DNA from 2 places in the Klenkia terrae genome. Region 2 is predicted to be linked to the other one. Evidence: predicted binding sites of a transcription regulator. Region 2 holds the regulator's gene; the other holds the start of a gene.
What was found. The regulator LexA, encoded in region 2, represses DNA repair genes until DNA is damaged. The targets are predictions, from matches to a motif close to TCGAACANNTGTTCGA.

Region 1 (7,644 bases), on a different contig from region 2:
GACGTCGACGCCGTCGATGGTCACCCGGCCGGTGGTCACGTCGTTGAGCCGGGACACCAGCGAGGCCAGCGTGGACTTGCCCGACCCTGTCTCGCCGACCAGGGCCAGCGTGCTGCCGGCCGGGACGACCAGGTCGACGTCGGTGAGGGCGGGGCGGTCGCCGTCGTAGGAGAACCCGACGTGCTCGAGCCGGACCTCGCCGCGGACGTGCGGCAGGGCGACGGGCTGGGCCGGGTCGTCGATGTCCACCGACAGGTCCAGGTACTCGAACACCCGGCTGAACAGCGCCATCGAGGTGATCAGCTGGCCGCCGACGTCCAGCAGGCCCATCAGCGGGCGGAAGAGTGTGCCCTGCAGCGCGGTGAAGGCGACCAGGGTGCCGATCGTCATGCCGCCCGACGTCGCGGGCAGGCCGGCGAACAGGTAGATCAGCGCCGGGATCCCGGCGAACACGATGCTCATGGTGGCCATCCGCCAGCGGCCGGCCAGCTGGGAGCGGACCTCGAGGGCGGCCAGCTCCTCCGACGTGCGGGCGAACCGCTGCGACTGCGCGGGGCCGGTGCCCAGGGTCTTGCCGAGCTGGACGCCGGAGATCGACAGCCCCTCCTCGACCTGGGTCTGCATGTCGGCCATGCGGCGCTGGCGCTCGCCGGTGACCTCGCGGCGCATGAGCGCGACCTTGCGGGTCAGCCAGATCGCCGGGGGCAGCACGACGAGGGACAGCAACGACAGCCGCCAGCTCAGCGCGGCCATGGCGACCACGGTGCCGACGACGGTGGTGGCGTTGGAGGCCAGGCTCGTCGCGGTCGAGGTGACCACGGACTGCATGGAGCCGATGTCGTTGGTCAGCCGGGACTGCACCTCACCGCCGCGGGTGCGGGTGAAGAAGCCCAGCGACTGGCGCTGCAGGTGGGTGAAGACCGACGTGCGCAGGCCGTGCATGACCTTCTGGCCGACGGTGGTCGACAGCCAGGTCTGGACGACGCCGAGCAGTGCGGTGGACGCGGCGACGGCGACCATGCCGGCCACGGCCCAGGCGAGCAGCCGGACGTCGGAGTGCGGGAGCGCGTCGTCGATGACGGTGCGGACCAGGAACGGGGTGGCCAGGGCGATCAGCGAGCTGAGCACGATCAGCGCCATGACGGTGCCCACCTGGAGCCGGTGGGGGCGGAAGAGCGCCAGCACGCGTCGGAAGGACACGGGGGAGCGCTCGAGCTGTGACTTGTCGGCCGCGGCGGGCCGGGTCTCGGGGCGTGGCATCCACGTCCCCCTCTCTGTCGGCGATATTGGTGAGGTTACCTCACGGTGAGGTAATGCTCGTTGTTCCGCTAGCATTCCCGCGTGCCCAACCCCGTCCCCGACGACGACCTGGGCGAGCTCATCGTCCGCGCGGCCCGTTCGTTGCGCGGTCGCTGGCGCGAGGTGCTCGAGCCGTGGGACCTCTCGCCGCACCAGGTCCGGGCGCTGATGGTCGTCGGGCGCACCGACGGGCTGCGGCTGTCCGGGCTGGCCGAGGCGCTGCGCATCGCGCCGCGCTCGGCGACCGAGGTGGCCGACGCCCTCGCCGGGCGCGAGCTGGTCGAGCGGGTGCCCGACCCCACCGACCGGCGTGCGGTGCTCGTCCGGCTCACCGACGGCGGTCGTCGGGTGCTCGACGAGGTGCGGACAGCCCGCGCCGCGGACTCCCGGGCCGCGCTGTCCGGCCTCCCCGCGGCCGACCGCGCCGAGCTGGCCCGGCTGCTCCGTCGCTTCGTCGACGGCTGACGTCCAGCTGCTGCACAGGTCGGCGGTGCACCGTGGGGGCATGAACCTGGGTGCACCCGAGATCGGCCTCATCGTGCTGGCCGTCTTCCTGCTCTTCGGCTACAAGAAGCTGCCCGACGCCTCCCGCTCGCTGGGGCGCTCGCTGCGGATCTTCAAGGGCGAGATGGGCGGCATGAAGGACGACGACGCTCGCGCCGCAGCTGCTCCTGCCGTCCCGGACCTGGAGCGCGAGGCCGCCGAGGCCGAGGCCGCCGCACTGGAGGCCCGCGCCCGGGCCGCCCGCGCCCGCGCCGACGCGCAGCACCCCCAGCTCCCCGCCTGACATCCTCGGGGCCGTGCGCGCCCTGGTGTTCGAGGAGTTCGGTGGCCCGCTGACCGTCCGCGAGGTGCCCGACCCGGCGCCGTCCGCGGGCGGGGTGGTGGTCGAGGTCGGTGCCAGCGGCGTCTGCCGCAGCGACTGGCACGGCTGGTCGGGGCACGACCCGGACGTCGTCCTGCCGCACGTGCCCGGGCACGAGCTGGCCGGGACGGTGGCCGCGGTGGGGGCCGACGTCCGCGGCTGGTCGGTCGGCGACCGGGTCACGGTGCCGTTCGTCTGCGCCTGCGGCAGCTGCCCGCCGTGCCGGGAGGGCGCCGGTCAGGTGTGCCTGCGGCAGACCCAGCCCGGGTTCACCCACTGGGGCTCCTTCGCGCAGCTGGTCGCCCTCGACGCCGCCGACGTCAACCTGGTCGCCCTGCCCGAGGACCTCGCGATGCCCACCGCGGCCGCCCTCGGCTGCCGTTTCGCCACCGCCTTCCGCGCGGTCACCGGGGTCGGCCGGGTGGCGCCGGGGGAGTGGGTCGCCGTCCTGGGCTGCGGCGGGGTGGGGCTGTCCGCCGTGCAGGTCGCGGTCGCCGTCGGGGCGCGGGTGGTCGCCGTCGACCCCGCGCCCGGTGCGCGGGAGCTGGCCGCGGCGATGGGCGCCGAGCACGTGCTGCCCTCGGCGGAGGGCGTCGTCGAGCTGACCGGCGGGGGCGCGCACGTCGCGCTGGACTGCCTGGGTTCCCCCGCCACCTGCGAGGCGTCGATCCGCTCGCTGCGCCCGCGCGGACGGCACGTGCAGGTCGGGTTGCTGCCGCCCGCGCAGGGCCGGGCCGTCGTCCCGATGGAGCTGGTCGTCGCCCGCGAGCTGGCCGTGCTGGGCAGCCACGGCATGGCCGCCGCCGACTACCCCGCGATGCTGTCGATGATCGCCGCCGGCCGGCTGCGCCCGCAGGACCTGGTCACCCGCGAGATCGACCTGGCCGATGCCGGTGCCGCCCTGGTCGAGGTCGGCCGGACGCCGGGCGTCACGGTCGTCACCTCCTTCTGAGCCGGCCGCCGCTGCGTGGCGAGCTGTCGATCGACGCTGGCTGATCACCCCGATCGATCACCAGCCATCGATGGGCGGATGTGGCGGTTGACCTCGGTTTTCTTGTTGTCCGATGACCACATCGGCGGTAGACTTCGAACACCTGATCGAACGGACGCGGGGTGTGGGATGGGTCTGGACGGCACTGCCCCTGCCCCCGCGCCCCGCTGGATGCTCGAGCCCCTCGCCCCCGGAGCGCTGGGCGCCGAACGACCGGCAGCTACCTCGCCGATGATCGCGGCGCAGCGACTGCCCGAACCACCACCTGAGGACGTCGCGACAGCCATCGCCGCGGCCCTGTCCGCCGCCGGTGCTGGACTGGGCCCCGGGACCTCGTCGGCCGAGCTGCTGGGCCGGGCCCGTGGACTGGCCCGCCTGGTGGGCATCGCCCAGACCGAGCTCGCCCGCGTCGTGGCCCACGCCGAGACCCTCGACGCCGCCGCTGCCGACGGGCTGACCGGGATGAAGCCCTGGCTGCGCGGGCACGTCGCCGCCAGCGGCCCCGAAGCCGCCGCCGTGCTGGCAGCCGGACGCCTGATCGACCGGATGACGGTGCTCGGTGCCGCCTCGGCCACCGGCGCGGTCACCGCCGGTCAGCTCGCCGTCGTCGGGAAGATCCTGACCGCCGACGTGTGGGCCACCGCTGACGCGGCCGGGGTCGACCTGACCGCGGTGGACCGGGTCGTCACCGACACCGCGGTGCAGGCGCCGCGGACGCTGGCTCAGGTGTGCCAGCGGATCGCCGACATCATCGACCCCGACGGTCCCGAGCCGGTCGACCCGACCGAGGGTCGGTCGCTGCGGATCACCCGCCGCCCCGACGGCTCCCGCATCCTGCGCGGATCGTTGGATGCCGCCGGCGGGGAGAAGGTCGAAGTAGCCCTGGAGGCCATCGCCGCCGCCGGGCGCTGCGAGGGTGACCTGCGCACCCCCGACCAGCGTTCAGCCGACGCGCTGGTCCAGCTCGCCGACCTGCAGCTGGCCGCCGGGAACCTGCCCGTGCTGCGCAAGAGCCGCCCCCAGCTGACGACGTTGATCCAGCTCGAGGACCTCGCCGACCCCACCACCCAGCACGCCGCCACCCGCCTGGGCTCCGGTGCCACCGCCAGCAACACCGTCGCCCGCCACGCCGCCTGCGATGCCGACATCGCCCGCATCCTGCTCGGCCCCGACGGCCTCCCCCTCGACGTCGGCCGGTCCGTGCGCCTGGTCCCCGCCCACATCCGCCGCGCCGCTGAGGTCCGCGACGGCGGCTGCGTGTTCACCGGCTGTCATGCCCCCTCCTGGTGGTGCGACGCCCACCACCTCGTCCACTGGATCGACGGCGGGGCCACCAGCCTGGACAACACCGCCCTGCTCTGCGAACGCCACCACACCCAGGTCCACCACGGCTACACGCTCCTGTGGGACCCGGGCCAGCGGTGTTGGCGCACCTACCGACCCGACGGCCGGGAGATCATCACCGGCGCCCTCACCGACACCCGTGGTGACCTGCTCCCCGACCTGCACACCACCGACCCACCTCTGTTCCCGCTGCGGACCTGACGCGTCCGCTCACCCGCCGAGCAGGTGCCGCAGGTGGTGACCCGCCGACGAGTCATCAGCGGCTGCGCCCCGGTGAACTCGGCCTCGGCGGCGTCCTGATCGGCCCGGTCTTGACTCCTGGGCCGGTGATGCTCTGATCACCGCATGGGCTGGTGGCGGCGGGTGCCGGGTCGGGCACCCGACGAGGTCGGGCAGCTGTCGGTGCTCCGGCTGCTGGATGCACACCCCGGCAACGGGGTGCCGGCGATCGGCAGCCCATGGGAACGGGAGGTCGAGGAGTCGCTCGCCGACCGGGACTGGCGAGCCGCTGTCCAGGCAGAGGGCCTGAGCCGGGACCGGTCGTGGGTGCTCCTGGGGTGGGTGGAGGACGCGGCGACGCGGGTCGCCCGCGATTGCCACCGGTCGACCCTCACCACCGCGGCCTACGCGCTGGCCATGCTCGAGGTCGGCCGGGTGGACCGGCGGGACGTGCTGGTGGTCGCCGCGCTGCTGCACCGCGCGGCGGACCTCGCCGGCCTGCGGTGGGACCGGGGTGTCGAGGACGCGGTCGCGCGCGCCGGCGGCCTGGGCGCCACCTGGCTGCCGACCGTGCCCGCGGCGACGCCGGCCACCCACGGTGAGTCCGGCGCCGGGCGCTCTTTCGCGTTCGTCCGCCGGCCGGCGACGTTCGACCCGGTCGCGCTGGAGCGGCGGCTGGACCCCGAGGTGGCGCAGCGACGGGTGCTGCTGGGCCAGGTGGCCGGCCTGCTCCGTGCCGTCCAGCGCGGGCCCTTCTGACCGAGCGTCAGCTGGTGGGGGCGGCCGACGTGGGTGGGTCGTCGGTGGTGCGCGGTGTCGTCGTCTGCGGGGCGGTCGTCGTGGGCGCCGGCGCGGTGGTGGTGGGTGCCGGGGTGCTGGTCGGTGACTCGTCGTCCTCGGTGGTGGTGCTCGGCGCGGTCGTGGTGGAGCTGGTGCTCGGCGGCGCGGACGTCGTCCCCCCGCTCGTCGTGGGCGTCGGCTCGGTCGTCGTGGTGGTGGGCGCCGGGGCGTCGGTGGTCGGGGCCGGCTGCTCGGTGCTGGCCGGCGCCGGGTCGCTCAGCGAGGTGGACATGGCCGAGGGGTCCCAGGCGAAGAACAGCGCCACGAAGAGCACCGCGAGCACCACGGTGGAGGTGCGGGCCCGGCCGATCCGGGCGGGCACCCGGCGGGGCCAGACCCGGGCGCGACGGGTGGCCGGCTCGGCGGTGACGGTGGCAGCGGAGGTCACGGTGGGGACCGGGGTGGTGGGCTGGCGCTCGCTCACGACGGCACCTCCCGCGGGTCGTGGCCGGTGACGGGTTCCTCGGGGCTCTGCGGTTGCACCACGATCCCCTCGCGCCGGAAGGCCAGCGCGATCCGGGAGCGCAGGTCGCGGCCGACGTCGAACTGCTTGCCCGGCAGGGTGCGGGCGACGATCCGCACGTTGACCTCGTCCAGGCCCAGGCTGGTGACGCCCATGACGCTCGGGGTGTCCAGCAGCAGCTTGGCCAGCTGCTCGTCGGCGAAGGCCTGCTCGCCGACCTCGCGGAGCACGTCCTGCACGTGGGTGACGTCGGTGGACGCCGGCACCGGGACGTCGATGACCGCCCGGGCCCAGTCGCGGGAGAGGTTCACGACCTTGACGATCTGCCCGTTCGGGATGATCACGACCTCGCCGTTCACCGACCGCATGCGGGTGATCCGCAGCGTGACGTCCTCGACGGTGCCCTCGGCCGGGTCGCCGCCGCCGACCACCGCGATCGAGACGACGTCGCCGAAGCCGTACTGCCGCTCGGTGATCAGGAAGAACCCGGCCAGGACGTCCTGCACGACGCGCTGCGCACCGAACCCGAGGCCCACGCCCAGCACGGTGGCGGGCGCGACCAGGCTGGTCACCGGCAGGCCCAGCGTCGACAGCACGGTGACGGTGGCGACGGTGTAGATCACGACGACGGCGACCCACTGCAGCACCTGGGTCAGCGAGTGCCGGTGCTTGGCGGCCTCCGAGCGCACCAGGGCGTCGCCGCCGCCGGCGCTGGCGTCGATCCGGGCGGTCACCTTGCCGCCCACCCAGGTCACCAGCCGGGCCAGCAGGACCGAGCCGATGACGATCAGCACCACCGCGAGACCCCGGCCACGGACCCAGTCGGTCAGGTTGGCCAGGGGTGCGATCGCGAGGACGTCCATCGCTCCCCAGTGTGCCGCTGCCCGGGGCGGGGCAGCATGTGCGGGTGTCCGACATCGTCGCCCGTGCCCGCGCCCTCGCCGACGACCTGCTGTTCCCCGGCGCCACCGCGGTGGACAGCGACGGCGCGGTGCCCGACGCCGTCCTGGACTCCCTGGCCGCGGCCGGGCTCTACGGCCTCACCGGGCCGGTCTCCCACGGCGGGCTGGGCGCCGACGCACGCACCGTGCACGCGGTCACCGAGGCGCTGGCCGGTGGCGACCTGTCCTCGACGTTCATCTTCCTGCAGCACCTGACCGTGCCGGCGATGGTGGCCGGGTCGCCGCTGGCGGAGGCCTACCTGGCCGACCTCTGCGCCGGTCGGGTCCGGTCGGGCATCGCGCTGCTGGCGGCCACCCGGCCCGAGCCGGTGGCGATCACCGCCCGGCGGGACGGCGACGCGTTCGTGCTGGACGGCGGCGTCCCCTGGGTCACCGGCTGGGACCACGTGGACGTCGTCCTGGTCGCCGCCCGCACGCCGGACGACGTCTGCCACTTCCTGCTCGTGGACGCCGAGACCGGCCCGACCCTGGAGGTGATCCCGCAGCAGCTGGTCGCGGTGCAGGCCAGCTCCACCGTCGAGCTGCGGCTGCACGACCACCGGGTGCCCGCCGACCGGCTGGTCCGCTCGGTCCCGCTGGCCGACTGGCAGGCCGCGGACCCGGGCAACCTGCGGACCAACGGGTCGCTGGCGCTGGGGGTGGCCGCCCGCTGCGCTCGGCT
Region 2 (7,644 bases):
TCACAGTCGCCCCGGCCGCGCAGAAGCGGTCGGCACTTCTGGCCGAGCCCGCCGGAACGTTTCGCGAAAGACCGCGAGCCATCCCGGCGAGCTTGCCCCATGCAGGCGCGGGCGCCAAACCATCAGGTTTTCGACCGAAACCTGATGGTCGCATCAGTCGAAACCTGATGGTTCACACTGATCAGCTGCAGCCGCTGGTGGAGCCGCAGCCCTCGCAGACGTAGCAGCTGCCGGCCGGGCGCATCTTCGTGCCGCAGGTCATGCACAGCGGCGCGTCCGTGGCGGTCCCGGTGACCAGCTCCAGCAGCTCGGCCGAGGAGTGGGCCTCCTTGATCGAGGTGGGCTTGGCAGCCGGTGCCTCGACCTTGGCGACCTCGGTCGGCGCGGAGCCGCGCAGCGCCTCCAGGTCGACCTCCTCCTCGACGGTCGACGTCGAGGCCGAGCCGTAGGACCCCGTGACCTGCGAGGCGCGCTCCTCGGCGGTGAAGATGCCGAGGTTGGCCCGCTTCTCGATGGACAGGTGGTCCAGCGCCAGGCGCCGGAAGATGTAGTCCATCACCGACTGGGCGATCCGGATGTCCGGGTCGTCGGTCAGGCCGGCGGGCTCGAATCGCATGTTGGTGAACTTGGAGATGTAGGTCTCCAGCGGCACGCCGTGCTGCAGCGCCAGCGAGATACCGATCGAGAAGGCGTCCATCACGCCGGCCAGGGTCGAGCCCTGCTTGCCGAGCTTGAGGAAGACCTCGCCCAGGCTGCCGTCCTCGTACATGCCGGCGGTCATGTAGCCCTCGGCCCCGGCGACGGAGAACGACGTCGTGACGCTGGTGCGCTTCTTGGGCAGGCGCTTGCGGACCGGGTGGGCCATGGTCGCCGCGACCGGTGCGGCTACCTCGGCCACCTCGGCCTTGGTGCCGTCGTTCTTGCCCTTGCCACCGGACAGCGGCTGGCCGACCTTGCAGTTGTCCCGGTAGATGGCGAGGGCCTTGATGCCCATCTTCCAGCCCTGGAAGTAGATGTTCTCGACGTCCTCGATGGTCGCCGACTCCGGCATGTTGACCGTCTTGGAGATGGCGCCGGAGATGAACGGCTGGACCGCGGCCATCATCCGGACGTGGCCCATCGGGGAGATGGCCCGCTCGCCCATCGCGCAGTCGAAGACCTCGTAGTGCTCGGGGCGCAGGGTGGGGGCGTCCACGACGTGGCCGTGCTCGGCGATGTACTCGACGATCGCCTCGACCTGCTCCTCCTGGTAGCCCATGCTCGCCAGCGCGCGGGGCACCGTCTGGTTGACGATCTGCATGGAGCCGCCGCCGACCAGCTTCTTGAACTTGACCAGCGAGAAGTCCGGCTCGATGCCGGTCGTGTCGCAGTCCATCATGAAGCCGATGGTGCCGGTGGGGGCCAGCACGGAGGCCTGGGCGTTGCGCCAGCCGTTCTGGCCACCGATGGTCAGGCACTCCTGCCACTGCGCGGTGGCGGCCTTGAGCACGTCGGCGTCGTCGGCGCCGACCGGGCGGATCGCGTCGTTGGCGGCGGCGTGCTTGCGCATCACCCGGGAGTGCGCCGAGGCGTTGCGGGCGAAGCCGTCGTAGGCACCGACGACCCCGGCCAGCTCGGCCGAGCGGCGGTAGGCAGCACCGGTCATCAGCGAGGTGATGGCCGCGGCCAGGCTCTGGCCCCCGCGGGAGTCGTAGGCGTGGCCGGTGGCCATCAGCAGGGCGCCGAGGTTGGCGTACCCGATGCCCAGCTGGCGGTAGGCGCGGGTGGTGTCGCCGATCGGCGCCGTCGGGAAGTCGGCGAAGCAGATCGAGATGTCCATCGCGGTGATGATCAGCTCGACGGAGCGGGTGAACCGTTCCGAGTCGAACCGGCCGTCGGGCTGCAGGAACTTCATGAGGTTCAGCGACGCCAGGTTGCACGAGCTGTTGTCCAGGCTCATGTACTCCGAGCAGGGGTTGGACGCGTTGATCCGCCCGGTCTCGGGGTTGGTGTGCCAGTCGTTGATCGTGTCGTCGTACTGGATGCCCGGGTCAGCGCACTCCCACGCGGCGGTGGTGACCTTGCGGAAGAGCTCCTTGGCGTCGACGGTCTCGATGACCGAGCCGTCGGTGCGCGAGCGCAGCCCGAAGCCGGTGCCCTCCTCGACCGCCCGCATGAACTCCTCGTTCACCCGGACCGAGTTGTTGGCGTTCTGGTACTGGACGCTGGTGATGTCGCGGCCACCGAGGTCCATGTCGTAGCCGGCGTCGCGCAGCGCACGGATCTTGTCCTCCTCGCGCGCCTTGGTCTCGACGAACTCCTCGATGTCGGGGTGGTCGATGTCCAGCACGACCATCTTCGCCGCGCGGCGGGTGGCGCCACCGGACTTGATGGTGCCGGCGGAGGCGTCGGCGCCGCGCATGAAGGAGACCGGGCCCGAGGCGGTGCCGCCGGAGGACAGCAGCTCCTTGGACGACCGGATGCGGGAGAGGTTCAGGCCGGCACCGGAGCCGCCCTTGAAGATCAGGCCCTCCTCGCGGTACCAGTTCAGGATCGAGTCCATCGTGTCGTCGACGGCGAGGATGAAGCAGGCGCTGACCTGCTGCGGCGACGCGGTGCCGACGTTGAACCAGACGGGCGAGTTGAAGCTGAAGTACTGGTGCAGCAGCATCCAGGTCAGCTCGTGCTCGAACAGCTCGGCGTCGCCCTCGGTGGCGAAGTAGCCGTGCTCGCGGCCGGCCTCGGTGTAGGTCAGCACGACCCGGTCGATCAGCTGGCGCAGGCTCGTCTCGCGCTGCGCGGTGCCCACGGCGCCGCGGAAGTACTTGGTGGTGACGATGTTGGTGGCGTTGATCGACCACTCCGACGGGAACTCGACGCCCCGCTGCTCGAAGTTGATCGACCCGTCGCGCCAGTTGGTCATGACGACGTCACGACGCTCCCAGGTCACCTCGTCGTAGGGGTGCACGCCGGCGGTGGTGAACACGCGCTGGACGGTGATGCCCTTGCGGTCGGCGGACTTCGCGCCCCGCTTGCGGCCGGACGAGATGCGGTCGGTGGTCTCGGTCAAGACTCCCCCTGGGATTCGTGTGTCTGCACCCGCGCCGGCGGGCCGGGTGCTGGTCGCGTCGCTGGACGCCGTGCTGGTGGGGCGGGTACGTGCTCGTGGGGCTGTCCCCGGCGGCGGTGCCGGGGCGCCGGTGCGGTGGGGAAGGCCGCGGACCGGTGCGGGATCAGGACTGGTGCGTGATCAGCGCGGGTGCGCGATCAGGGCTGGTGCGCGGCACCCGAGGGGCCTGGCGGCCCGGTGGTGGCGACGCTGCGCGGGATGACCGGTGGCGGCAGGTCGGCCGAGGCGATCTCGGCGACCGAGGCCGCCTTGGCGCGCATCTCCGCGATCTCCTTCTCGAAGTCGGCCGCGGAGGTGAAGGAGCGGTAGACGCTGGCGAAGCGCAGGTACGCCACCTCGTCGAGGTCGCGCAGCGGGCGCAGGATCGCCAGGCCCACCTCGTGGCTGGGCACCTCGGCGGACCCGGTGCAGCGCACCGCGTCCTCCACCTGGGCGGCCAGCACGGCGAGCTGGTCCTCGTCGACGGGCCGGCCCTGGCAGGCCCGCCGCACGCCGGCGACGACCTTGGCCCGGTTGAACGGCTCGGTCACCCCGCTGCGCTTGACGACGGCCATCACGGCCTCCTCGACCGTGGTGAAGCGCCGGCCGCAGCCCGGGCAGGACCGGCGCCGACGCGTGGTCGCGCCCTCGTCGGTCTCGCGCGAGTCCACGACCCGGCTGTCGGGGTTGTGGCAGAACGGGCAGCGCACCGGATCGTCTCCTCCCGGGTCCGGGGTGTCCCTGTGGACTCCGAGGGGGACATCCGGTGGACGACCTCGGGAGAACCTGGGGAACAACCTGTGGACGGAACGACATCTCTGTAACTACTAGATGTTGTGGTGAGACTAGCTCCGGACCCCTATGGGTGTGCAACCCCTACCGGGCGTGTCGGCTTCCCACATCTCGACGACAGCACCCGGGCCCCGTGGGCAGACCTGACGCCCCACGCGTCCCACCACGCCGTACACCGTCGGAGGACGCCGCGGACCGCCCGGCACCGGGCTCAAGACCGGCCACCGAAGACCACCGACGAGACGGCGTGTCGCCGGTCTGTGTCGCCGGTCCGTGTCGCCGGTCCGTGCCGGCCGGGGGTAGGCGTCGGCCGGAGTGCCCGTCGGCCCGGCGTGCAGGCGGCTCAGGGCAGGACGAGCACCTGACCGGGGACCAGCCCGGCCCCGGACAACCCGTTCGCCTCCTGGATCGCGTCCACGACCACCCGCGGGTCGGTGTCCGGCGCCACGGCCTCGGCGATCGACCACAGGGTGTCGCCGCTGTGCACCACCACGCTGGAGCGGCCCGCGAGCTCGAGTGCGGGGACAGCCGGGTCGCTGTCACCCAGCGCCGGGACGGCGAACGCCGCCAGGCCGAGGGCGGTGACCACGCCGAGCCCGAAGAGCACCAGTCGACCGCGCCGGGTCAGCCGCAGGGGTGCGGGCGCCGTCGTCCCGGGGGACGCCGCCGACCCGACCGGCTCCGCCGCGGACGCCGCCGGGAGCACCGGCGGCGCGGCCGGCCGCAGCGGGACCACCTCGGCGCCGGTGCGCCGCAGCGGCACCACCGGCGCGAGGGGGCCGGTGCCCTGCTCGGCCGCACGGGCCAGCGCGCGCCCGGCCGGGTGGTTCCCGCGACGGGCGACGACCCGGGTCGGCGCGGGGCGCGCCCCGGCGCCGGCGGTCGACTCCGCGGCCCGGGCGGGGTGGGCGGTCGGGAGGGTGCGGAGGGTGGTCGCGGTGCTGGCCATGGGGGCGGCTCCTGTCGGTGGCGCGGACCCTCGCGGGCCCATCCCGGTCGAACGGCTGTTCGATCGAACGTCTGTGCGGATGTCTACCCCACCGGTCCGACAAAATCGAGATGACACCGGTGGAACTTCGAACACGTGTTTGAACAATCGGCGTCGAGGCGTTACCGTCCGTATCGATCACCCCGGTCCGCGGTACGGCCACCCGGCCCCCGCGAGGACCGGCCGGACGGCACGGTCGCGGCACGCGGCCGACGAGGAGGACACGTGGCGAGCGCGGGAGACACCCCCGGCGGTACCGGCGGCAGCACCAAGCGCCCCGGCCGGACCAAGGCCCGGACCACCGCCGAGCCGGCGACCGGCGAGCGCGGCGCGTCGGTGCGCGAGTTCCCGGAGCGCGGTGAGGCCGGCGACGGGCTCACCCAGCGGCAGCGCCGCGTGCTCGAGGTCATCCGCGACTCCGTCGAGCGGCGCGGCTACCCGCCCAGCGTCCGGGAGATCGGCGAGGCCGTCGGGCTGTCGTCGGCCTCCTCGGTGGCCCACCAGCTGTCCACCCTGCAGAAGAAGGGCTGGCTGCGGCGCGACCCCAACCGGCCGCGGGCCCTGGACGTCCGGCTGCCCGGCGACCACCCGGAGGCCGAGCAGTCCGGCGCCGGGCTGGCCGCCTCGGGCGGCGCCAGCGGGGTCGACGACCCCCGGGTCCCCGTCCCCACCTACGTGCCCCTGGTCGGCCGGATCGCCGCCGGTGGACCCGTGCTGGCCGAGCAGGCCGTGGAGGACGTGTTCCCGCTCCCGCGCGAACTGGTCGGCGAGGGCACGTTGTTCATGCTCAAGGTGGCCGGTGAGTCGATGATCGACGCGGCGATCTGCGACGGCGACTGGGTCGTGGTGCGGCAGCAGGCGACCGCCGAGAACGGCGAGATCGTGGCCGCCATGATCGACGGCGAGGCGACGGTCAAGACCTACAAGCGGCGCGACGGCCACGTCTGGCTGCTGCCGCACAACCCGGCCTTCGAGCCCATCCCGGGCGACGACGCCACGGTGCTGGGCCGCGTGGTGACGGTGCTGCGCCGGGTCTGACCGCTCCGGGCGGTGCGCCCGGGAGGGCGCGCCGCCGGCGAGTGCGCGGGTGGGTCAGCGGCGGCGGAGACGTCCGACGCCGGCCACCAGCACGGCCGCGGCGACGACGGCGATCGCACCGGCGGTCCACGGCGACAGCGGGGCACCCGCCGCGGTGGCGGTGGCGCCCACGGCCTCCGCCGGGGCGGTCGACGCGGCCGGCGCCAGGGCACCGGCCGCCGGCAGCGCGGTGACCGCGGCCGGCAGGCCCTCGCCGGTCACCACCAGGCTGCGCCCGTCGGCGGCGAAGGCGATGGCCTCGCCCTGGGGCGCGGCCGGCAGCGGGACGACGACCGGGGCCGTGGCCAGCGCGGCCGGGACGTCGGAGCCGGCCAGCGCCCAGACGTAGGCGTCGGTGTAGGTGCGCAGGGCCAGCACGGCGCCGTCCGGGCTGACCGCGCCGCCGGTGACCAGCAGCTGCCCGGCGCGGCCGACCGGGCCGCCCTCGGTGCCGGTCAGGGAGAACGCCAGGTCGGCCACCTGCTCCAGCGGCACGACCGCACCGGCGTCCAGGGCCTGGGCCGGGCGGTAGACCTCGCTGCTGCCCAGCACCTCCTTGGTCACCAGGTAGGGCGTGCCGTCGGGGGCCAGCAGCAGGGCCTCGGCGTCCCGGGGGCCGTCCGGGTAGGACATCCGGTACACCGTGGCGACACCGTCGGGGGCGAGGGCGATGAGGGCCACCGTCGTCCGGCTGAGCCGGTTGTCGCCGGTGTCGGCCAGCCAGACGGTGCCGTCGGCGGCCAGCGCCATGTCCTCGGGGTCGTAGGGGTCCACCGCGGCGGTGCGCTCGCCGGTGACTGCGCAGCTGCCGTCGAGCTCGTAGACGGTCACGGCGTCGCCGCCGTCGTTCATCGCCAGCGTCGTCGAGCCGCTCACGGCCAGCCCCGAGATCTCCGGCAGGCGGGCGTCGGTGACCGCGCAGAGGTCCAGCGGGTCGCCGTAGAGGGCCACGGCCTCCTCGGCGGCGGCGGTCTCGACCCCGCTGCGCGGGACGCCGTTGGAGAGGAAGGAGCCGGGCAGGAACGGGCCGGCCACGACCGCTGCGCACAGCAGCGCACCGACGGCCGTCCGCGACCGGGCCCAGGACCTCCGGGTCCGGGCCTCAGGCAGCGGTCCGCCGTGCTCGATCATGTACGAAGCGTGACAGGACGACTGCGTCGAGTGCATGCACCACGCCCAGCAGGACCACCCCCACTGCAGCTCCCACCAGTGCATCCGTGACCCAGTGGAAGTCCAGCGCCACCATGGCCACACCCGTCACGAGCGGGCCGGCCACCGAGAGCACCCAGAACGCCCGCTGCACCCGGTCGGGCAACCCGAAGTCGACCGCCTGCCACCGCGCGACGCCCCACATGAGGACGGCGTTGGCCACGTGCCCCGACGGGTAGGACGCGCCGTCCCGGTGGAAGAAGGACCCCGGGTAGGCCGGCGCCGTCCGGCCGGTGCCGTACTTGAACGCGTAGACGACCGCGGTGAGCAGGGCGAGGGCGACCAGCACCCGGACCAGCGGGACGACCGAGCGCCGGCGCCAGGCGATCCAGCCGACGAGGCCGGCCAGGACCAGCAGGATCGTCACCCGGCCGCCGGCCTGGGTGAACACCCACACCGGCCAGTAGGCCACCGAGTCCCGCAGCCCCCAGTCGCTGACCACCTCGGAGACCCGCAGGTCCATCCGCTCGAGGACCCCGCGGGCCAACAG

Region 1: UXQ13_RS20170 (HNH endonuclease signature motif containing protein) is a predicted target of LexA. The motif match lies at 3,251-3,266, and genes of this name have one in related genera.

The regions. Positions count from the first base shown of each region.
Region 1 covers NZ_JBAPLV010000029.1:15,118-22,761, reverse strand. The annotation lists gene UXQ13_RS20190 (ABC transporter ATP-binding protein) at 1-1,260, opposite strand, end outside; gene UXQ13_RS20185 (MarR family winged helix-turn-helix transcriptional regulator) at 1,342-1,764, shown strand; gene tatA (Sec-independent protein translocase subunit TatA) at 1,805-2,086, shown strand; gene UXQ13_RS20175 (zinc-binding dehydrogenase) at 2,100-3,116, shown strand; gene UXQ13_RS20170 (HNH endonuclease signature motif containing protein) at 3,387-4,700, shown strand; gene UXQ13_RS20165 (hypothetical protein) at 4,845-5,477, shown strand; gene UXQ13_RS20160 (Rv3103c transmembrane domain-containing protein) at 5,485-5,982, opposite strand; gene UXQ13_RS20155 (mechanosensitive ion channel family protein) at 5,979-6,884, opposite strand; gene UXQ13_RS20150 (acyl-CoA dehydrogenase family protein) at 6,929-7,644, shown strand, end outside.
Region 2 covers NZ_JBAPLV010000031.1:29,183-36,826, reverse strand. The annotation lists gene UXQ13_RS20755 (vitamin B12-dependent ribonucleotide reductase) at 182-3,049, opposite strand; gene nrdR (transcriptional regulator NrdR) at 3,247-3,798, opposite strand; gene UXQ13_RS20745 (LysM peptidoglycan-binding domain-containing protein) at 4,224-4,829, opposite strand; gene lexA (transcriptional repressor LexA) at 5,094-5,906, shown strand; gene UXQ13_RS20735 (NHL repeat-containing protein) at 5,961-7,076, opposite strand; gene UXQ13_RS20730 (phosphatase PAP2 family protein) at 7,048-7,644, opposite strand, start outside.